2 linked regions of the Dehalococcoides mccartyi CG5 genome follow. The main gene of each other region encodes a partner of the protein of the gene in region 2 in a complex. Links are inferred from orthologs where the notes say so. Each region holds a gene or a part of one and is shown on either strand. Other genes may lie near its edges. The genes, in order: uvrB and X794_RS04830.

Evidence for each region.
Region 1: the proteins of X794_RS04830 (region 2) and uvrB are in contact, whole or in part, in a crystal structure (PDB 7EGT), measured with the Thermus thermophilus proteins. The link is inferred for Dehalococcoides mccartyi CG5 from one-to-one orthologs. Residues at the interface, in WP_096412145.1 of Thermus thermophilus: His654, Arg656, Phe657, Gln666, Asp668, Glu669, Lys680, Arg681, Leu682, Ser683, Lys685, Tyr686, Ala687; in WP_096411307.1 of Thermus thermophilus: Glu23, Leu25, Arg26, Asp27, Gly28, Glu29, Arg30, Phe31, Arg55, Glu326, Asp327, Phe328, Glu379, Ser382, Gln383, His398, Gly400, Arg401.

Annotation. Positions count from the first base shown.
Region 1 is NZ_CP006951.1:308,678-320,124, forward strand. The notes cover bases 8,344-11,333. They hold uvrB (excinuclease ABC subunit UvrB), read right to left. Parts: upstream 10,841-11,333; coding sequence 8,846-10,840; downstream 8,344-8,845. Other genes in these bases: X794_RS01565 (DNA translocase FtsK), read left to right, coding at 8,344-8,661; X794_RS07370 (hypothetical protein), read right to left, coding at 8,700-8,849; ruvA (Holliday junction branch migration protein RuvA), read right to left, coding at 10,886-11,333. Outside these bases: preprotein translocase subunit SecA, read right to left, coding at 1-1,534; X794_RS01545 (ribose-phosphate diphosphokinase), read right to left, coding at 1,538-2,512; glyA (serine hydroxymethyltransferase), read right to left, coding at 2,528-3,775; X794_RS01555 (uracil-DNA glycosylase family protein), read left to right, coding at 3,909-4,529; X794_RS01560 (ribonuclease J), read left to right, coding at 4,536-6,191; more of X794_RS01565, read left to right, coding at 6,211-8,343; more of ruvA, read right to left, coding at 11,334-11,447. UniProt on the Escherichia coli protein: The UvrABC repair system catalyzes the recognition and processing of DNA lesions. A damage recognition complex composed of 2 UvrA and 2 UvrB subunits scans DNA for abnormalities.
Region 2 is NZ_CP006951.1:911,803-923,250, reverse strand. The notes cover bases 8,458-11,448. They hold X794_RS04830 (ATP-dependent helicase), read left to right. Parts: upstream 8,458-8,840; coding sequence 8,841-11,057; downstream 11,058-11,448. Other genes in these bases: mutL (DNA mismatch repair endonuclease MutL), read left to right, coding at 11,156-11,448; pyrR (bifunctional pyr operon transcriptional regulator/uracil phosphoribosyltransferase PyrR), read right to left, coding at 8,458-8,573. Also shown: GTP cyclohydrolase I FolE, read left to right, coding at 1-436; X794_RS04860 (dihydroorotate dehydrogenase electron transfer subunit), read right to left, coding at 518-1,303; carB (carbamoyl-phosphate synthase large subunit), read right to left, coding at 1,313-4,552; carA (glutamine-hydrolyzing carbamoyl-phosphate synthase small subunit), read right to left, coding at 4,608-5,702; X794_RS04845 (dihydroorotase), read right to left, coding at 5,738-7,024; X794_RS04840 (aspartate carbamoyltransferase catalytic subunit), read right to left, coding at 7,027-8,022; more of pyrR, read right to left, coding at 8,025-8,457. UniProt on the Escherichia coli protein: A helicase with DNA-dependent ATPase activity. Unwinds DNA duplexes with 3'-5' polarity. Translocates on single-stranded DNA with 3'-5' polarity. Initiates unwinding more efficiently from a nicked substrate than double-stranded DNA.

The sequences.
Region 1 (11,447 bases), 590 kb from region 2 along the record:
CCAGTTTACGCATTTCGTCAATTTCATTGACCACGGCCTTGAATTTGGCGGATTGGTCTTTATATATCTGGTCGCCGTAGTCTTCACGAACGGCGGGTTTGTTAGTGGGGATAATAACCACTTCCAGTTTATAAATCTTGGAAAATTCCTCCGCTTCAGTAGCGGCGGTGCCTGTCATGCCGCAAAGTTTGCGATACATGCGAAACAGATTTTGAATGGTTACCGTGGCATAGGTCTTGCTTTCCTGCTGTACCTTTACATGTTCTTTGGCTTCGATAGCCTGATGCAAGCCCTCGGAGTAACGCCGTCCCAGCATCATGCGGCCGGTGAACTCATCAATAATGATAATTTCACCTTCTTTGACTACATACTGGTGGTCTTTCTTATAAAACTCTTTGGCGGAAAGAGCATTTCGCAGGTGGCGGATAAGCGGGGCATTCTGGGGGTCATACAGGCTGTTGCCCTTCATGACGCCTTCGCGTGAAAGCAGTTTCTCCACATTTGCCCAACCATCTTCGGTCAGTTCAGCATTGCGGTCTTTCTCATTTATCTCATAGTCTTTTACGGCTACCAAACGGGGAGACAGGCGGGCAAATACATCGTACAGTTTGCCTGCCTCGGTATCCGGGGCGGAGATGATAAGAGGTGTACGGGCTTCGTCTATAAGCAGGTTGTCAATTTCATCTACTATGGCATAGTTCATATCCCGCTGAACACACTGGGCAAGGTCCGGCCGCAGGTTGTCACGCAGGTAATCAAAACCGAATTCGGTAGAAGTTCCGTAAGTAATATCCGCTTTATAGGCCTCTTGCCGTGAGATGGGGCGGAAGTGCGTCCATGGGTCACCGGGTATTTCCGAGGTATAGTCAGGGTCAAACAGGCGTGAAGGCAGTTCTTCAGTAGGGGTTTGCATGGGATAAATACTGGAAACGCTAACCCCCAGTGCGTGGTAAACAGGTCCCATCCAGTAGGCATCACGTCTGGCCAGATAATCATTCACAGTTACCAGATGCACGCCTTTTCCCAGCAGGGAATTAAGATAGAGGGGCAGGGTAGCAACCAGTGTTTTACCTTCACCGGTACGCATTTCGGCTATCTTGCCGTGGTGGAGTACCATACCGCCGATAAGCTGAACATCATAATGCCTTAGGCCGATAGTCCGGCGGGAAGCTTCTCTGACAGCGGCAAAGGCTTCAGGGAGTATTCCGTTCAGAGCGGTATTCTCTTTAGCGGAAAGGTCTTTATTTAAAGACTCCAGTTTGGCTTTAAGGCGGCTTTGTTTGCTGTTGTCGGCTATCTTCTGGGCTTCGGCTAGTTCAGCAGTGGTACTGGTTATATCTTCCTGAATACCTGCCGTAGTAGTTTCAAAAGTATTTTTCAGGCGTGCCCTGAATTCAATGGTTTTAGCCTTTAGGGCTTCGTCACTCAGGGTGGTGAATGAGTTTTCAAGCTGGTTTATTTTGTCTACCAGCGGTTCAAGTGCCCGGATCTCTTTTTCGTTTGAGTCTCCGAAGCTGGAAAAGAATTTAAACATGGTTTACTCCATTTGCATCTGATCGTACATCTCTCCGATGGAATTACCGGTATGTATCCGGTAAATAGCCTCACCGATGAGAGGAGCGATGGAAAGAACAGTTATTTTATCTATTTTTTTCTGGGGAGTGAGGGGTATTGAGTCAGTTACCACCAGTTCCTTTATGGGGGAGGTGGCAATGCGCTGGATAGCCGGGCCGGAAAGCACCGGGTGGGTGGCACAGGAATATACTTCTTTCACCCCTTTGCTTATAAGTATATTTACGTTGCCTACCAGTGAGCCGGCAGTATCTATTTCATCGTCAAAGGTCAGGGCGTTTTTACCCTCTACATCACCGATGATATTTATGGTTCTGGTTATGTCGTTATTGCCCATGCGTCTTTTTTCAATAATCGCCAGAGGGGCATCCAGTTTGGCGGCAAAGTCACGGGCTTTTTTGGAGATGCCTACATCTGTGGCTACGACCACCAGATCCTTTATGTTCTTTTTCTTGAAATAGTTAGCCAGCAGGTTTTCAGCGGTCAGTTCGTCAACCGGCATATTGAAAAAGCCCTGTATCTGGGGGGCATGCAGGTCTACGGTCAGTATACGGCTGGCACCGGCGGTGGTCAAAAGGTCGGCTACCAAACGGGCGGTAATGGGTACTCTGGGCTGGTCTTTTTTGTCAGTACGGCCATAACCGTAATAAGGCAAAACTGCGGTAATTCTCTCTGACGAAGCCCGTTTCAGGGCGTCCATCATAATAAGCAGTTCCATAATGCTCTGGTTTACGGGTGAGCAGGTTGGTTGGATAACGTAGACATCTTTCTGGCGGACGCTTTCCTGTATGCGGACGAATATGTTTTCGTTTGAAAACTGGAAAACTTCGCATTTGCCCATCTGAACCTTCAGGTATTCTGCTACCGCCTTGGCCAGATCAGGATTTGCATTGCCGGTGAAGATTTTCAGTTCTTCTGTCAAATTGCCGTTAACCAACACGTCCGTTCCCCCTTTTTATATATCTATGCCGGGTACAGGGAATTTGCGGCAGAGGTGAATTACCTCGGCCAGTACCTGTTTTTCTACGTCTTCGTTACCTATGTTTTTAAGTACCTTGCCAATCCAGCCAACAGTCTGGCGGATTTCAGCCGGACCAAATCCGCGGCTGGTTGCTGCCGGGCAGCCCAGGCGTATGCCTGCCGGTACGTTGGCAGTTTGGTTTTCGGCAAAGGGTACGGTATTGCGGTTGATTACAATGCCAGCTCTGCGCAGTGCCAGCTGGGCGTCATAACCGTTTACCCCTATGGGGCTTAAGTCTACCAATACCAGATGGTTGTCGGTACCGCCTGAAACCAGGCGGAGTCCCAGCTTGCGTAGTTCCTCAGCCATTACCTGGGTATTCTCAAGAGTTTTTTTCTGGTAAGTGACAAAACCGGGCTGCATGGCTTCCTGAAAAGCCACTGCTTTAGCGGCAACTACCTGCATAAGAGGTCCGCCCTGCATTACCGGAAATACTGCCTGGTCAATAGCTTTGGCGTATTGCTCTTTGCAGAGTATAAAGCCGCCGCGCGGGCCGCGCAGGGTTTTATGGCTGGTAGAGGTAACCACATCAGCGTATGGCACTGGTGAAGGATGAAGCCCGGCGGCTACCAGACCGGCAATATGGGCGATATCCACCATCAGTTTGGCGTCCACCTTGTCACAGATAGCCCTGAAACGTTCAAAATCCAGTATTCGGGGATAGGCTGAAGCACCGGTCACAATCATGCGGGGGCGATGTTCCATAGCCAGTTTTTCCAGATTATCATAGTCAATCCGCTCGGTTTCGGCATTCAGCCCGTACTCAATTACATGGTAAAGCTTGCCGGTAAAATTGACCTTTGAACCATGGGTCAGGTGTCCGCCGTGGGAAAGGGTAAGTCCCATTATGGTATCACCGGGTTTTACCATGGCGAAATAGGCGGCCATATTAGCTTGAGCCCCGGAATGGGGCTGAACGTTGGCATGTTCGGCATGGAACAGGGTCTTTGCCCTGTCTATAGCCAGTTCCTCTACGGCGTCTGCGTATTCACAGCCTGCGTAATATCGTTTGCCGGGGTATCCTTCGGCGTATTTATTGGTGAAAACTGAACCTTGAGCTTCCAAAACAGCCTTGCTGGTATAGTTTTCTGAAGCTATGAGGTCAATTGTTTCTTTCAGGCGGGTGGTTTCCTGCATTATGGCATTATAAACTGCCGGATCCGAGGTCTTTAAAAAGCTCATGGCTCTCCTTTCAGGTGTAAAAAAACAATCAGCGTAAGTCTACAACGCAAGGGATATTATATCAAATTGACTTGACATATTGACAGTGTTATCATAACCCTATTAGGCAGCTAGATGTCAGATAAATAATATAATGCATGATAAAGAAGAATTACTCAAGGGCATATATATAGAAATAGCCCGTTGTGTACGTTGTAATCTTCATACTACCCGTACCTGTTCTGTCCCCGGTGAAGGGAATGCCGATGCCAAAATTATGTTTATTGGCGAAGCCCCCGGTTTTAACGAAGACCAGCAGGGGCGTCCCTTTGTAGGTGCAGCCGGCAAATTCCTGACAGAGCTTATCTGCTCTATAGGGCTTACGCGGGAAGATGTGTATATTACCAATGTAGTTAAAGACCGTCCGCCGGGCAACCGTGACCCCCTGCCGGACGAGATTTCTGCCTGTTGCAATTTTCTGGACCGCCAGATAGAAATAATAAAACCAAAAATCATAGTCACTCTGGGCAGGTTTTCTATGGCCAGGTACTTCACCGGTATTACCATAAGTAAAATTCATGGTCAGCCGATGAGACGGGACGGGATAATTTATTATCCTATGTACCACCCGGCCGCAGCCCTGCACCAGGGGGGCTTACGTAAGGAGATTGAACAGGATATGCTCCGGATACCGGGGTTGCTTGAAGAACTGAAATGTGCCGAGGCGCTTTTAGTTCCCAAAGAACCTCCAACCCGGCAGTTAGGCCTGTTCTGATGAAGTATGGCAAAACCTAAACTTAAGATTGTACCTCTGGGTGGCCTGGGTGAGATAGGCAAGAATATGATGTCTGTAGAATATGGGGAAGACATCATCCTGATAGACTGCGGGCTTATGTTCCCCGAAGAAGAAATGCTGGGTATAGATTTGGTAATACCCGACATTTCATATGTACTGGAAAACCGTGAAAAAGTACGGGGTATTGTAATTACCCACGGACATGAAGACCATATAGGGGCGTTACCCTATATACTTCCCCAGATAAATGTACCTATTTATTGTACTAAACTTACCCAAGGGCTTATTTCGGTAAAGCTGAAGGAAGCCAAACTGCTCCACCAGACCAAGATAAATGTTATCCCGTCTGACGGTACTTTCAAGCTGGGTAAACTCAAAGTAGACTTCTATCCGGTCTGCCACAGTCTGCCGGATTCGGTGGGGCTGGTTATCCAGACGCCTATCGGGGCGGTAGTCCACAGCGGTGATTTCAAACTGGACTATACGCCGGTAGACGGCAAACCTACCAATCTGTCACGTTTGGCTATGCTGGGCTCGCGTGGAGTACTGCTTTTGATGTCAGACTCCACCCATGTGGAACTGCCCGGTTATACCCCCTCGGAAACTGTGGTGGGCGAAAATATTGACCGTATTATCGGGGCGGCTACGGGGCGGGTACTGGTTACCACCTTTGCTTCGCTTATTTCCCGCCAGCAGCAGGTTATTGATGCCGCTGCCAAATACGGGCGCAAGCTCTTTTTTGCCGGCCGCAGTATGACTGAAATTCATAAAATGGCTACCGATTTGGGCTACCTTAAAGTGCCTGAAGGTCTGGTATGCAATATAGAGCAGCTTCAGCGTGTACCCCCGGAGAAAGTGGTTTTGATGACTACCGGTTCTCAGGGTGAACCTACCTCTGCCCTTGTTCGTATAGCCAACCGTGATTTCCGCCATGTCCACATAATGAAAGGGGATACCGTAATTATTTCGGCGTCCCCCATACCCGGCAATGAATCACTGGTAAGCCGTACTATAGACAGCCTTTTCCGCCAAGGGGCTAAAGTGTTTTATGACCGCATAGCCAAAGTACATGTACACGGGCATGCCAGTCAGGAAGAACTGAAGCTGGTACTCAATCTGGTCAACCCCAAGTACTTTGTGCCCGTGCATGGCGAATACCGCCACCTGACCATGCATGCCGAGCTTGCCCGGACTATGGGTGTTGCTCCGGAAAATGCCTTTGTCATGGAAGACGGGGATATACTGGAGTTAAATACCAAGTCCGGTCGTATTACGGGCAAAGTCCCGTCCGGCAATGTCTACGTAGATGGTTTGAGTGTGGGTGATGTGGGCGGGGTGGTACTCCGCAACCGCCGTATGCTTTCACAGGACGGTATCGTAGTGGCAATTGTGGCTATTAACAAGCAAACCGGTATGCTGGTGGGCAGGCCGGATATTGTTTCCAGGGGATTTGTTGATCCTGATGAATCTAAAGCTATGCTGGATGCCAGTCGTGACCTTATAATCAAGCTGCTTGACCATGACGGTAAGGATATTCCCGAGGGGGCTATGTATAATGATGTTAAAGAAACGCTGAACAAGTTTTACTACGAGCAGACTAAACGGCGTCCCATGGTTATCCCGGTTATGGTAAAAGTGTAGGTTTGTAGACGAGGTTGATATGCCTAAAAAAGAAGATCCCAGAGAAACCCTGCGGAATGCAAGGCCAAGGGCAAAAACCCCGGCTAAGATAACTGCAAGCAAGCGTAAGAAACCTGCCCTTGTGCGTAGCAAGACCAAAAAAATCGCCTCAAAGAAGGCTTTTTCAAGCACTCCCGCCAAGGGAGGAGCGTCTTGGCTTTGGGTTATGCTGGTAGCTTCGGCTATGGCCTTTGTGGTCTGGCAATGGGAAGGCGTGACAGACTTTTTTGCCAATTTCGGCAGTGGTACGGCCGGCCTGTTTGGCTGGGGGCTGCTGCTTATTCTTTTGGGTATTATTATTGCTATTGTGGCTCTCAGGTTTGACCAGATGTCCGAATGGGCTCACCGCTACCGTCTGAATCTTTGGAACAAATGGCTGGGCGGGGTGGTGCTTATTCTAGCGGCTTGGGGTATGCTGGGTATGATGGATGCCGGCGGTGACATAGGCTTAGGCATACTGGGCGGCAAAACCGATGTAAACGGATTTATGCGGGTACTGGCTCTGATTGTGCTGGGAATCATACTTTTAGCTCCGGGTGCAGTCTGGAAAAGCCTGAGTGGGCTTTTCAAAGGTATTTTCAGACCCTCCCGCCGTTCTAATATGCCTGAAGTAGCCCGGCTTGACCGTACGGTAGTCAGCCGTCCGGTATTTGGTGGTCACGAAGACAGTATCAGCCCTGATATGGGTGAACCTGTCCGCAGGTTAGCTAACACAAAACCTGCCTCGAAGATAGAACTTCCATCTATAAAACTGCCCTCATTCGGCAAAACCGAATCACGGGTAATAGAGATTAAAAACCCTCTGGCAGCTAAAACTGCTCCCCAGACAGAGCTTCCCAATATGCCGGCGGAAAATACTGCCAGAGAACCCAAACCGGCTGATGACCGTTCGGACGCTGACCGCAGGCAGGTGGCTTCCGAAGTCTGGAAGAAATATGGCGAGGCTGAGGGTTTGGTAGAGATGGACGGCTGGAAATTGCCGCCTATAGAAATGCTGGATAAAACTACCGAAATAGGTTTTTCGGAAGCGGATAATCTTCAGCGGGCACGGGCTATTGAAGATGCTTTGGCCAGTTACGGGGTGGAGGGCAAGGTTATCCAGATAAATGCCGGACCTACCGTTACCCAATTCGGGGTGGAACCGGGCTGGGACCGCAAATTTAAAGAAATAAAAGAACGTGATAAAGACGGGGAGACTACTTCCCGGCAAGTGGAGGTTTCCAAGACAAGGGTCAAGGTTGACCGTATTGCCTCTTTGGCAAACGATCTGGCACTGGCTCTGGCCGCACCCAGTTTACGCATAGAAGCCCCTGTGCCGGGTAAATCTATAGTAGGTATCGAAGTACCTAACACTTCTTTCGGGGTGGTATCCATGCGGAGCGTTATGGAGACTAACACTTTCCAGAAGATACTGGCTCGCTCACCACTGGCTTTGGCTTTGGGTAAAGGTGCAGGCGGTGAGGCTGTTTCCGGTGACCTGACCAAGATGCCCCATTTGCTTATTGCCGGTGCTACCGGTTCAGGTAAAACAGTCTGCCTGAACTCCATTATATGCTGTATGTTGCTGAACAATACGCCTGCAAGCGTGAAGTTTATTATGATTGACCCCAAAAGGGTGGAACTTACCCCATTTAACGGTTTGCCTCATCTGGCTACACCGGTAATTGTAGACGTGGAAAAAGCTCTGTCTGCCCTGCGCTGGTTGGCGGCTGAGATGGACCGACGTTATCAGACACTGGCGGCAGCCGGTTCACGCAATATTGAGGGTTACAACAAGACCCGTGTTGGTTCTGACCGAATGGCTTTTATTGTACTGATTATAGACGAACTGGCAGATCTGATGATGGCCGGTTTTGATGAGGTTGAACACATCCTTTGCCGCTTGGCTCAGATGGCCAGAGCTGTGGGTATCCACCTGGTAGTGGCTACCCAACGCCCGTCAGTAGATGTCATCACCGGGCTTATCAAGGCTAACTTTCCCACCCGTATCAGTTTTGCGGTTACCTCACAGGTAGACTCGCGGACTATTTTGGATATGGTGGGTGCGGAAAAACTGCTGGGGCGGGGTGATATGCTTTACATGCCTACCGAGGCTGCTAAACCCAAACGTCTGCAGGGCTGTTATGTTTCGGATGCCGAAAGTGAACGCTTGATATACTTTTGGACCAACCAGAAAGATATCTCTCCGTCTGAAGCTTTGAAAGTGGAGGAGATAACCGCCCCGCCGCCGGCTCAAAAAAGCCGAACCAAAGACCCTCTGTTTGACGAGGCCATGGCACTTATTTCAGAGCATAACAATATTATTTCTGCCTCGTTCCTGCAGAGGAAGATGCATATTGGTTACCCCAGAGCTGCCCGCTTGGCAGATGAACTGCGGGAAGCTATTGAGGGTGATGACGGCAAAGCCGAAGTACCAAAAGATGAGTATTAAGTAATACAGCTTAAAGTATTAGAAAAGCCCTGATTATTTCAGGGCTTTTGTTTGGCTTTCTTTTCAACTGCGTCTTTGTAAACTTGTGCAAGGCCTTTGCCGTGCTGGGTCATCTGTTTACGGCGGCTTAGCAGCCTTTGTTCACGTTGTTCCTGACGGGTCTGGGGTGTCTTATTCGGGTCTTTCATTTTCTGCCCAGCGGGTCTATTTCAAGTGCGGCACGCAGTTCCACCACCCGGTCACGGATAAGGGCTGCCCGTTCAAACTCCAGATTTTTAGCCGCTTTTTTCATCTGGCTTTCCAGTTCTTTTATCAAACGGGCAATATCTTCCCTGAGGGTGGGGGTGGGTCTGAACTCCGGGCCGCTGACTTCGGCTGTGACCGAGCGGATACGTTCATTTATATCCTTGATAGCCTTGCGGATACCCTGCGGGGTAATATTGTGCAGGCGGTTATAATCTTCCTGTATTTTACGGCGGCGGATAATTTCATCCATGGCACGCTGCATAGACCCGGTTATTTTATCTGCGTACATTATTACTTGCCCGTCCACATGGCGGGCAGCCCGTCCCATAGTCTGGATAAGTGCCTGTTCAGACCGAAGGTATCCCTCTTTGTCGGCATCCAGTATGGCCACCAGACTGACTTCAGGCAGGTCTAATCCTTCGCGGAGCAGATTTATGCCCACTATTACGTCATAAACCCCCAGACGCAGGTCACGGAGTATTTCTATCCGTTCCAGAGTATCTACCTCGGAGTGCAGGTAATGGGTTTTTACTCCCATTTCTACCAGATAATCAGCCAGCTTTTCAGACATCTTTTTGGTAAGGGTAGTGATAAGCACCCGTTCATTTTTCGCTACCCGTTTTTTTACTTCTTCCAGCAGGTCATCTATCTGCCCGACGGTGGGTTTTACCGTCATGACCGGTTCAAGCAGACCGGTGGGGCGTACCAGCTGCTCCACTACCTGCAGGGAGTGTTCTTTTTCATACGGGCCGGGTGTGGCTGATACATAAATAGCCTGTTTGACTCTGGCTTTAAATTCATCAAAGCTCAAGGGGCGGTTATCCATAGCTGACGGCAGGCGGAAGCCGTAGTCCACCAGAGTTTTTTTGCGGGCGGAGTCTCCGGCGTACATTCCCCGTATCTGGGGGAGGCTCATATGGGACTCGTCAACTATCAGCAGAAAATCTTCCGGGAAATAATCCAGTAGTGTCCAAGGGGCACTGCCTGCTTTTCGCCCTGCCAGATGACGGGAATAGTTTTCCACCCCTGAGCAATATCCTGCCTGTTCCATCATCTCCAAATCATAATTGGTTCGTTGCTTCAGGCGGGCGGCTTCCAGCATCTTGCCTTCGGCTTCCAGTTCCTTCAGGCGGTCTTCAAGCTCGGCTTGAATGCTCTTTATGGCCTCAGCCATTTTTTCGGCTGAGGTCACAAAATGCTTGGCGGGGTAGATATTTATCTCTTCTATACCAGCCAGAAGTTCGCCGCTTACCGGGTCAAGGCTGACTATCCGTTCTATTTCATCACCGAAGAATTCCACCCTGAGTGCCAGTTCTTCGTAAGCCGGCTGAATTTCCAGAGTATCTCCCCGCAGACGGAATTTGCCGCGGGAGAAATCAAGGTCATTCCGTTCGTACTGCATATCTACCAGACGCCGCAGGATAAGGTCACGCCGGAAAGATTGGCCCTTTTTCAAAGGGAGTACAAAACTGCGGTATTCTTCCGGTTCGCCCAAACCGTATATGCAGGAAACCGAGGCTACGATAACCACATCCCGGCGTTCAAAAAGGGCACGGGTAGCGGCATGACGGAGTTTATCAATCTCCTCGTTTATATCTGAATCTTTCTCAATGTACATGTCCTTTTGGGGGACATAAGCTTCAGGCTGGTAATAATCATAATAGCTGACAAAGTATTCCACCGAGTTTTCGGGCAGGAATTCTTTCATTTCTGAATAGAGCTGGGCGGCCAGAGTTTTGTTGTGGCTGATTATCAGGGTGGGGCGGTTTACTCTGGCTATAACGTTAGCCATGGTAAAGGTTTTGCCTGAGCCGGTCACTCCCAGCAGGGTCTGGTCTGTAAGCCCGCTTACCAGTCCCTTAGCCAGTTTTTCCACTGCTTGGGGTTGGTCACCGGTAAGTGCAAAATCTGAGACTATTTTGAAAGATGGCATACCAAAATTATAAACTTTTGAGTGGGGCAGGGCAATCTACAAATGTTACTTGTTGTTAAAGTAGTTTAGTGCCAGTTTTATCCGTTCTTCCAGAGGCAAGTCACCGTTATCCCCCAAACTGGAGATGGCTTTGGCGGCTTCGCTTGAGGAGTACCCCAGAGCGGTCAGGGTAGCTAAAATATCTGAATTGGCTTCGGTAACCTGGCTGAGTACCCCTGCCTCCCAGTTTTTGGCTATCTTGTCCTTCAGTTCCAGAATAATGCGGCTGGAGGTTTTTTTGCCTATGCCCGGTATGGTGGAGAGTAGCTCTGCGTTGCCGCTTATTATGGCTGAAGCCAAGGCTTCGGCATTCATAACCGAAAGCATAGCCAAGCCCAGTTTAGGACCTATGCCGCTTACGTCTATTAGGGTTTCAAACAGGGAGAGTTCCTCGGTTGTGGCGAAACCGAACAGGGACAGGGCATCTTCACGGACGTGCAGGTGGGTAAATACCCGTACTCTCTGCCCCAGCCCGCCGATAAGGGCGGGAGAAGTGGCGGGCATATAACAGCGAAAACCTACCCCTGAGACATTTATTACTGCCCAGTCTTTGCCGCTGGCTTCCAGA
Region 2 (11,448 bases):
GAACCAAGACCCGGCAGAAGTTTTGCGGGTTGGATACGAACTTGGCCACCGCGAGATGGTTATTGTAAAAGATATACCTTTTTACTCTATGTGCGAGCATCACCTTCTGCCCTTTTCGGGGGTAGTCCATATAGGTTATATCCCCAACATTGACGGGCGGGTAGTAGGAATAAGCAAGCTTGCCAGAGTGGTTGAAATTTATGCCAAACGCCCCCAGATACAGGAACGCATGGCCACCCAGATTGCGGACGCTATTATGGACGGGCTTAAATGTGACGGAGTGGCCGTAGTGATAGAGGCCGAACACATGTGCATGGTGATGCGGGGCATCAAAAAGCCCGGCAGCCGGGTGATAACCTCGGCACTTCGCGGTAGTTTCCATAAGTCACCCGCTGCCAGAGCAGAGTTTCTTTCGCTTATCCAGCACAAGGGCTAATTAAAAGTTTAAAATATATGTGAAATGATAAAAGGGGCTTTAAAGCCCCTTTTCGGTTGTACATTTACTGGAAGAGCAGTTTTATATCTTGACTTCGTCCCAATAGATATCCTGTATATCAAATACCGGCCCGTCGTGACAGACAGTTTTCATACCTTTGGTGGTTTTTACAGCACAGCCGTAGCAGATACCCAGACCGCAGGCCATACGTACTTCCAGTGAAACCTGCACGTCTTTTTGGGTAAGTCCGCTTTCCTTGGAAAGGGCTTTCAGCATGGGCATAGGTCCGCAGGCTATTATCTGGTCTGCATCCGCCAGAAACTCCGCCAGATGGCGGGTGATAAGCCCTTTTCTGCCCATAGCCCCGTTTTCAGTGGTAATATGGCAACTGGCTTCTTCCGGAAGCAGGTGGGCGGGGCAAACCTGAAGCTCGGTTTTGGCCCCCTGTATCAGGCTGACCCGTTTGCCCTGCTTCAAGGCTTCGTCTGCCAGAAAACGGAGAGGGGCTATACCCAGTCCTCCTCCCAGCAGAAGCAGGTGTCGGCTTTGTTCGCTTATCCTGAACCCGTTGCCCAAAGGCCCCAGTACCGAAAGGCTGTCTCCGGTTTGGAGTTTGCTGAGCCAGTTTGTGCCGCTGCCTACCACTGCATACATCAGGGCGATAAGCCCTGTTTCCCTGAGGCACTGGTAGATGGAAATAGGCCGCCTGAGCAGGTTTTCACCGCCGCAGGATAGCATTACAAACTGCCCCGGGCTGGCAACGGCGGCTATTTCGGGTGCTTCAAGCCACATCAGGCAGATGCCGGGCATGACCTCTTCATTTTCAATTACACCGGCTGAAAGCTGGTTTAGCTGGGTAGTCGTCACTATATTTTCCTAACTGCCGCTTTTGCCCTGGCGGTATTCATTTAAGGGCAAGACTGTTATCTGGCGGTTGCCGTTTGCCAGAGCTTCCACAGCGGCTTTGGCGGTATCCATAGAGGTAAAGCAAGGCACTTTGCGTTCGGCGGCTGCCCGGCGGATATAAAAACCGTCCCGCAGGGGTACTCTGCCACCGGTCATGGTATTTATCACTCCGCAGACTGTGCCGTTACGGATAATATCCACAATATTGGGGTGACCCTCGTCCAGTTTCTTGCTTATCTGCTTAACTGTTATACCGGCGGCGGTTATCATGGCGGCAGTGCCTTCGGTAGCATAGAAATTATATCCCAGCCCATGCAGGGTACGGATAAGGGGCAGGGCTTCGGCCTTGTCACGGTCAGCTATGCTGAATAGGAGAGTGCCTGTTTCGGGCAGCATTATAGATGCCGCCTGCAAGGTTTTTACCAGAGCTTTATTGAAGGTGTGGTCTACTCCCATTACTTCGCCGGTGGATTTCATTTCCGGCCCAAGGTATGTATCCACCCCCACCAGCTTTGCCATGGAGAAGACAGGGGCTTTTATGGCTACCAAATCCGTATTAGGCATAATACCGTTTTGATAGCCCTGTTCGTTTATAGTTTTACCCAGCATAACATTTACAGCTATGTCCACCATGGGTACACCAGTTACTTTTGAGAGGAAAGGGACAGTTCGTGAGCCTCTGGGATTTACCTCCAGTACATATACTATATTATCTCCCCCTTCGGGGTCTTTGGAGACTACAAACTGGATATTCATAAGCCCGCGTACGTTCAGGGCTTTGCCGATGCGAATAGTATAGTCTGTAATGGTCGCCAAATCATGTTCATTCAGGTTTTGGGTGGGGTAAACTGCCATGGAGTCTCCGCTATGGACGCCTGCCCGTTCAATATGCTCCATAACGCCGGGGATAAACACGGTTTCCCCGTCTGCAATGGCGTCTACTTCCACTTCCTTGCCCACCAGATATTTATCTATCAGTATGGGGTGTCCGGTATTCAGCTCTATGGCGGCGCTCATGTAGCGTACAAGGTCGGATGCATCACTGACTATTTCCATAGCCCGTCCACCTAGTACGTAACTTGGGCGGACTACCACCGGGTAGCCAATACTGTCGGCTATGCTGAGAGCCTCGTCCAGACTGGTTATGCCGGCCCCCGGTGCTTGAGGAATGCCCATCTCGGATAGCAGGCGTTCAAAACGGCGGCGGTCTTCGGCCAGATCTATAGCCTCGGCTGATGAACCGATGATGGGATTGCTGCTTCGGGTAAGGGGAGCAGCCAAGTTTATAGCCGTCTGCCCGCCGAACTGGACAATGCTGGGAGTGGATTCGGGTGCGGATATGTTTTCATTTTCCAGAATATCCCGAACACTTTCTTCGTCCAGAGCTTCAAAATACAGACGGTTTGAGGTATCAAAATCTGTTGAGACCGTTTCGGGGTTGGAGTTTATCATAATGCTCTGCAAACCGGCCTTTTCTAAAGCCCAAGCGGCATGCACCGAGCAGTAGTCAAACTCTATTCCCTGTCCTATACGGATAGGGCCCGAACCTATAACCACTGCTTTTTTAACATTCTGGGGGATAGCTTCATTTTCATCTTCATAGGTGGAGTAGAAATATGGAGTGGCGGCATCAAATTCGGCGGCACAGGTGTCCACCATTTTGAATACCGGTTTTATATTCCATTCCAGCCTTGTCTGCCTGACCTGTTCGGCCAGTTTGCCTGACAGGGTGGCTATTTCTTCATCTGAAAAACCCATTTGTTTGGCTTCAAGCATAAGCAGGGGGGTCAGATTTTCCTTAAGCAGGCGTTTTTCCATGTCGGTAATATTTTTCAGTTTGTATAAAAACCAGTTATCTACCATTGTTTTTTCATGGATAGCTTCGGGTGTATGCCCGCGGCGGAGAGCGGCCAGTATTGTCCACAAGCGGGTATCATGGGCATGAAGGGGATAGGTGGAAAGGTCATCTCCCATTATCCAGCTGCGGTCTTCCCAGAGTACGGTTTTCTTGCCGAACTCCAGAGAGCGGATGGATTTGTGGATAGCCGCTTCAAAACTGCGGTCAATGGCCATGACTTCCCCGGTGGCTTTCATCTGCGTGCCTAAGCCCCGGTCTCCAAGTGCAAATTTGTCAAAGGGGAAGCGGGGGATTTTAGCTACAATATAGTCTACGGCAGGCTCAAAACAGGCCAGAGTTTTGCCGGTAACGGTGTTTGGTATCTCATCCAGCCGTTTGCCAATGGCTATCTTGGAAGCCACCCGGGCAATGGGGTAACCGGTGGCCTTGCTGGCTAGGGCTGATGAACGGGATACTCTGGGATTAACCTCAATTACATAATATTCGTTGCCATTCGGGTTTAGAGAAAGTTGTACGTTACAGCCGCCTTCAATACCCAATGCCCGTATTATCTTGATGGAAGCGGTGCGGAGCATCTGGGACTCTTTGTTGGTAAGGGTCTGGACGGGCACAACTACAATGCTGTCTCCGGTATGCACCCCCATCGGGTCAAAGTTTTCCATATTGCAGATAGTTATGCAGTTGTCTGCCCCGTCACGCATTACTTCGTATTCAATTTCTTTCCAGCCGGCAACCGACTTTTCCACCAGTATCTGGTGGATGGGTGAGGCATTCAAGCCTGTTTGAGCCACTTCCTCAACTTCATCCCAGTTATGGGCGAACCCGCCGCCGGTGCCGCCAAGGGTATAGGCCGGGCGTATTACCACCGGCAGGCCTATCATATGGGCAACACGGAGTGCGTCTTCGGCTGTAGTCACAGTTTCCGAAGGAGGAACAGGTTCGCCTATTTTAGTCAGCAATTCTTTAAAAAGTTCGCGGTCTTCGGCGGTGCGGATGGTATTTATGGGTGTACCCAGTGAACGCACGTTGTACTTGGCAAGCACGCCTGCGTCTGCCAGATCTACCGCCAGATTAAGTCCGGTTTGTCCGCCCAGAGTAGGCAGCAAACCGTCCGGCCGTTCTTTTTCAATGATTTTGGTTATAGATTCAACGGTCAAGGGTTCAATATATACCCTGTCCGCAACATTTTCGTCAGTCATAATAGTAGCCGGGTTGGAGTTTACCAGTATGGATTCCACCCCTTCTTCACGCATGGCTTTGCAGGCCTGGGTACCGGCGTAATCAAATTCGGCTGCCTGTCCGATGATAATGGGGCCGGAGCCGATAATAAGAACTTTCTTGGGTTTATTCATCACTTCGCATATTCCTTTTTGCTTTCTCAAATAATCCAGTTATGGGTTTAGTTATTTACTTTTTGGTTTGCTTTATCATTTCCACAAACTGCTTAAACAGATAAGTGGAATCCATCGGGCCGGGTGAGGCCTCAGAGTGATACTGGATAGAGAATACGGGCAGTTCACGGTGGCGAAGCCCCTCCACAGTACCGTCATTCAGGTTAAGGTGACTGACTTTCAGGTCATTTTTCAGGGTGACAGGGTCAATGGAGTAGCCGTGGTTTTGCGAGGTTATATACACCCGTCCGCTCTCAAGGTCTTTGACCGGGTGGTTTCCACCCCGGTGTCCGAATTTCAGTTTAAATGTTTTGGCACCGAAGGCTCTGCCAATCAGCTGGTTGCCAAGACAGATGCCCATGACGGGGTATTTTTCGCACACATGTCTGACGGTGGTTATCAGATAGTCCAGCAGTTCGGGGTTGCCGGGGCCGGGCGAAAGAACTATGCCGTCAGGATTAAGTGTGTCAATTTCTTTGGGGCTGGTGGTGCAGGGCAACACGGTTACCTTGCAGCCGTGGGATTTAAGCTGGTTAAGTATGGAATACTTAAGCCCGCAGTCCAGTACTGCTACATGGAAGCCGGCAAAAGAGGGCTTTTCTTTCTGCCATTCATATGGTGAGGGTGTGCTTATTTTGCGTACAAAATCAATCTGTCCGTAGTCAGGCGTATTGCGGATAATTTTCAGGGCTTCTTCAGGTGTTTTGGTACTGGTTACCATGCCCCTCATTACCCCGGCTAAGCGCAGTTTGCGGGTAATGGCACGGGTATCAAGACCGCTTATGCCGGGTATGCCAGCTTTTTCCAGAAAGGAATGAACCGTTTGGGTGCTTTGGTAGTGGCTGGGCTGGCGGCATTCCTGATGGACTGCAAAGGCAGTTGCTCTGATGCAGGCAGATTCATTATCAAAGGGGTTTATCCCGTAATTACCTATAAGGGGGTAAGTGGGGACGATAATCTGGCCGGTATACGAAGGGTCGGTCAGCATTTCCTGATATCCGTTCATGCTGGTATTGAAGACTACTTCGCCTATAGCTTCAGTTTCCGCTCCGAAGCTTTTGCCGGTAAATACTGTTCCGTCCTCCAGTACCATGTATGCTGTATTCGTCATTTACTCTGTCCTTATCACTTTCTAAACTGGCTGTTCTATGCTTGTTGGTAAACTATCTGGCCGCAGGCAATGGTGGTATTTACCCTGCCTTTAAGCTTGCGTCCCTCAAGGGGTGTATTTTTACCCTTTGAGAAGAATTTGGCGGTATCTACCGTCCATTCTTCATCAGGGTCAAATATAACCACGTCTGCGCATGAGCCCGCTTTCAGGTTGCCGATATTTTGGTATTTTTCACCCAGTACCTGCTGAGGTCCAAGGGTCAGCTTCTCTATAAGCAGGCTTAAACTAAGCTTGCCTGAGTGCACCAGACCCATCAGGCTGGCAAGTGCGGTTTCCAGCCCTGAAATGCCGTTGGCGGCTAGACCAAACTCACACAGTTTGTCATTTCTGGTGTGTGGGGCATGGTCTGTGGCTATGGCATCTATAGTACCGTCCTTAAGCCCAGCTATAAGTGCTTCAATATCCGTTTGGGTGCGAAGCGGCGGGTTGACCTTGGCACTGGTGTTGTAGCCGTTTACTTCGGCTTCGGTCAGGGTCAGGTGGTGGGGAGTAACCTCCGCACTTACCCGTATGCCTGCGGCTTTGGCTTGGCGTACCAGTTCCACCGAACCGGCGGTGCTGATATGGCAAAGGTGCAGCCGCCCGCCGCTTTCTTTGGCAAGGGCAATATCCCTGTTTACGGCAATTTCTTCAGTGGCGTTGGTTATACCCTTTAAGCCCAGACGGCAGGCCAGAAGCCCTTCGTTCATCAGTCCGCCTTCTGCCAGACAGGCATCTTCACAGTGTTCCATAATGGGCAGGTCAAAGGTTCGGCTGTAAAGCAGGGCGTTTAAGAGCAGGGAACTGCCGGATACATAGTCACCATCATCCGAGAATCCCACCACTCCCGCTTCGGCCAGTTCTCCCATGGGGGAAAGTTCCTGTCCTTTGCGTCCTTTGGTGATGGCGGCAATGGGCAGTACCCGTATGAGTGAGACCTTTGTGGCAGTGTTTTTAATAAAATCTATGACCGGCAAACAGTCTGCTGCGGGATTGGTGTTGGGCATGGGGCAGATGGAGGTAAAACCGCCGGCTGCGGCTGCTTTGCACCCGCTTTCAATAGTCTCTTTGCCCTCAAACCCCGGTTCACGCAGGTGTACGTGCAGGTCTATAAAGCCGGGACAAACCACTTTGCCGGTGGCGTCTATTACTTTTTCGGTTTTTTCGGGAGAGATATCCTTGCTTATTCCGGTAACCAGTCCATTCTCAATCAGCAAATCAGCCACGTTATCCGTGCCGCTGGCGGGGTCTATGATGCGTCCGTTTTTTATCAGTATTTTCATGTTTATATTTCCTTGCTTCCGCTGCACAGGTAGAAGAGTGCCATGCGTACCGCTACCCCGTTTTTTACCTGTTCGTTTATGACAGACTGTTCTCCGTGCACTACAGACTGTGAAAGTTCTATATCTTCATTTACCGGGCCGGGGTGCATGACAAGGGAGTTTGGTTTTGCCAGTTTCAGTATTTCTTCGTTCAGTTGGAAATAGCGGGCATATTCCCGTATTCCGGGCAGAAGCCCGCTTTGCTGGCGTTCACGCTGCAGGCGCAGCCCCATTACCACGTCAGCTCCGCTGACTGCTTGCTTTATATCTGTTTCCAGTGTGACTTCAGGGAAGATTTTGCTATTGGTATTAAGTCCTTCAGGTAGCAGTGTATACGGGGCGCACAGGGTGATTTTGGCTCCCATTTTGCTTAGCCCCCAGATGTTGGAGTGGGCTACCCGGCTGTGTTTTATATCCCCTATCAGGGTTATTTTCAGCCCTTCCAAGCTGGATTTGTGCCTTAGTATGGTAAATATATCCAGCAGTGCCTGACTGGGGTGGGCATGCCAGCCGTCACCGGCGTTTATAATGTTTGCATGGCAGTTGTTTGCCGCCAGATAAGGCGCTCCTGACAGGGGGTGGCGCATGACTACCATATCCGCCCCCAGTGATTCCAGCGTATCCAGCGTATCCAGCAGGCTTTCCCCCTTGGAGATACTGCTCTGGGAAACATTCAGGTTTAACACATCGGCTGAAAGGCTTTTGGCTGCCAGCTCAAATGATGAACGGGTACGGGTGGAAGGTTCGTAAAAAAGGGTAGCTATGGTTTTCCCCTTAAGTGCCGGCACTTTCTTTACCGGGCGGGACAGGATATCCAGCATAACGCCGGCTGTCTGCATAACCATATCCAGTTCTTCACGGCTGAAGTTATCCAGATCAAGTACATGGCGGTGTTTCCAGCCTTGTACTTCTGAAAGCAGGGTTTCTGTGTCTGCGGGTGTCTTGGGTATGTGTGTCATATTTATACCTCACCTGCTTCGTCATCCAGTATCAGTACCTCGTCCTGTCCGTCAGTTTCAGTCAGGCGGACTTTTATCTTCTCGTCCCGTGCGCTGGGTATATTTTTACCTATGTAATCTGCCCTTACCGGCAGTTCGCGGTGACCCCTGTCTACCAGTACTGCCAGCTGGATGGCTTTGGGGCGTCCGTAATCTATCAGTGCATCCATAGCCGCCCGGGTGGAACGCCCTGTGAAGAGAACGTCATCTACCAGCACCACTATCTTGTTATTTATGCTGAAAGGTATATCCGTGTTTTTGATAGTGGGATGGAAACGCTGGGAATCAAGGTCATCACGGTAGAGAGAAAAATCCAGTGTCCCCACCGGGATTTCAAGCCCTTCAAAGCGGAGAATATTTTCGGCCAAGCGGTTTGCCAGCGGTACGCCCCGGGTATACATGCCGATAATCACCAAATCCCGGCTGGACTGGTTTCTTTCCAGTATTTCATGGGCAATGCGGGCTAAAGTCCGGCGGATATCTTCGGCGCCCAGTATTACTTTTTGTGCCATAAAAAAACCTCTTACCAACATTTGCCGGCAAGAGGTCAAAAGACGCTTCTTTGTCTAAAATCCCTTACCGGCCTCTCAGGACCAGCTTAAAGGTAAACCTGTATTCAATTTACTTCAGCTATTATATCACCAGTGGTCAAGCCGGGCAAATTTATTTTCAGCATATTTAAAAATATTTAAAGGGCAAAACAGGCGTTTATTCGGGTTTATTCCTGACTTTAACTGAAATGACCTTGGCGGCTAATAATGTTATAATACCCCTGTTTCATGCAAGACATACTAACAGGGCTAAACCCCGCTCAAAAAAAGGCCGTTGAAGCCGTGGAAGGGCCGGTGCTTATACTGGCCGGTCCGGGCAGTGGTAAAACTAGAGTTATTACCCACCGGATTGCCTACCTGATAAAAGTAGTAGGTATAACTCCCCACCGCATTATGGCTGTTACTTTTACCAACAAAGCCGCCCGCGAAATGGAAACCCGCTTGAACCAGCTGGTTCCTTCAGCGGTGGGACGCCTGACCATGGGTACTTTCCACGCTATTTGTGCCCGCATACTAAGGCAGGACGGTCTTCCTTTGGGTGTGCCGTCTGACTTTGTGATATACGATGATGACGACCAGCAGAGCCTTATAAAGCAGGCCATGGCTGAGCTTGAGCTTGACCCGAAACGTTATCCGCCCGCTTCCATAAAAAATGCTATCAGCCAAGCCAAAAGCCAGCTGGTGCTTCCGGCCTATTACTTTGAAAAGGGCAGAAGCTATTTTGAAGAGATGGTAGGCAGGGTTTATGAACTCTATGAGAAACGCCTCAAGCAGAACAAGGCTTTGGATTTTGATGACCTTTTGTTAAAGGTTGTCCAGCTTTTTAAGCAATACCCTGAGGTGCTGGCCGGATACCAGGAACGCTATCTGCATGTAATGGTAGATGAGTTTCAAGATACCAATCTGGTTCAGTACGAACTGGTCAAGATGCTTTCAGCCAAGTACCGAAATATCTGTGTGGTGGGTGACCCTGACCAGTCTATTTATTCATGGCGTTCTGCAGACCTTAGAAATGTTTTTAACTTTGAGACTGATAATCCGGGTGCGAAAGTGGTTTTGCTTGAGCAGAACTATCGCTCCACTAAAAATATTCTGGAAGCAGCTTCATGTGTTATTGCCCCGAACAGCGGACGCAAGCCTATCAGTTTGTGGACCGAAAACGAATCCGGCCAGCCTATAGCTGTGGTGGAAACCTTTAACGAACAGGAAGAAGCCCAGTTTGTGGTTTCTGAAATTGAGAAGCTCACCCGCTATGAAAAGTTCAGCCCCGGAGATATAGCTATTCTCTACCGCACCAACGCCCAGTCGCGGGCTTTGGAGGAAGCTTTTATCCGTTACGGCATGCCTTACCGTCTGGTTTCCGGCACTCGGTTCTACCAGCGGCGCGAGGTTAAAGATATTGTGGCCTATCTGCGTTTACTTCAAAACCCGCAAGATAGCGTCAGCCTCCAAAGGGTTATAAATATACCCACCCGCGGAATAGGGGCTAAAACCCTTTCAGACCTTGCCCAGTTTGCCAGAGAGCAGGATATAAGTCTCTACCAGTCACTTATAAATTTGTCAGATGAAAATGCCCCCAAACCGCCAATACCCAGCCGCGGTTTGAAACCCCTGATTGATTTTGGGGCTTTGCTGAAATCACTCATCATTGATGCTCAAACCCTGCCCCTTTTAAACCTGCTGGACAGGCTGCTTGAGGGTATAAGCTACCGTGAATTTCTGTTTGCATCCGAAGACGGAGAGGAACGCTGGGATAATATACTTGAGTTGCGGACTGTTGCCCAGCAGTATCAGGAAATACTCCCGCCCGAAGGGCTTTCGGCCTTTCTGGAAAGTGTGGCACTGGTCTCGGATTTGGATAGCCTTGAAGAAGGTGTTTCGGCAGTTACCCTTATCACCTTGCATCAGGCTAAAGGGCTGGAGTATCCGGTGGTTTTTATGGTGGGTATGGAAGAGGGTGTCTTGCCCCACAACCGTTCGTTTGATGACCCTGCCCAGATGCAGGAAGAACGCCGTCTGTGCTATGTGGGTGTAACCCGTGCCAAGAAACGCCTTTATCTGGTGCGGGCTTTCCGCCGCTCACTTATGGGGCAGAGCAACGTAAATGAACCTTCCCGTTATCTTAAAGACATACCTCAAAGCATTACCAAAGGCCGTGAAAAACAGCCTCTGCTTGGGCAGCAAACCCCCGGACAGGCGGTTTTGCCTGTTATAAAACAGCATGTGCAAAGTGCGGGCATGCCCGTTAAGTCTGCCCCGTCTCCTGCCCCCAAATTACTGGAATTGGAAGCGGGTGACAGAGTGCTGCACCCCCAGTTTGGCGAAGGGATTGTGACCAGTATCAACCGGATGAAAAATGATGCCGAGGTTATGATATCTTTCCATTCTGTCGGCATGAAGCGCCTGCTGCTCAGTTTTGCCCGCCTGACCAAACTGGAAAACTAATCGGGGCTGTTTTAATTAGCCGTTTTTCCCCGCTGCCTATTTACCAAATCCCCCTTAGAGTTTAGAATGAAATATATTTTCTAAAAGGGAAAGTATTTATGCCTATAAAATTGTTGGACAAGGCTACTATTGCCCGAATAGCCGCTGGCGAAGTCATTGAAAGGCCTGCTTCAGTGGTCAAAGAACTGCTGGAAAACTCTCTTGATGCGGAAGCCAAGCGGGTGGATATTGTTATCCGCGAGGGTGGTATCGGCTATATAGAGGTGAGTGATGACGGGTGCGGTATAACCTCTTCTGAAGTATTGCTGGCCTTTGAGCGGCATGCCACCAGCAAGCTTTCCAGCTTTGAAGGTATATATGCTATAGCCAGTCTGGGTTTCAGGGGCGAAGC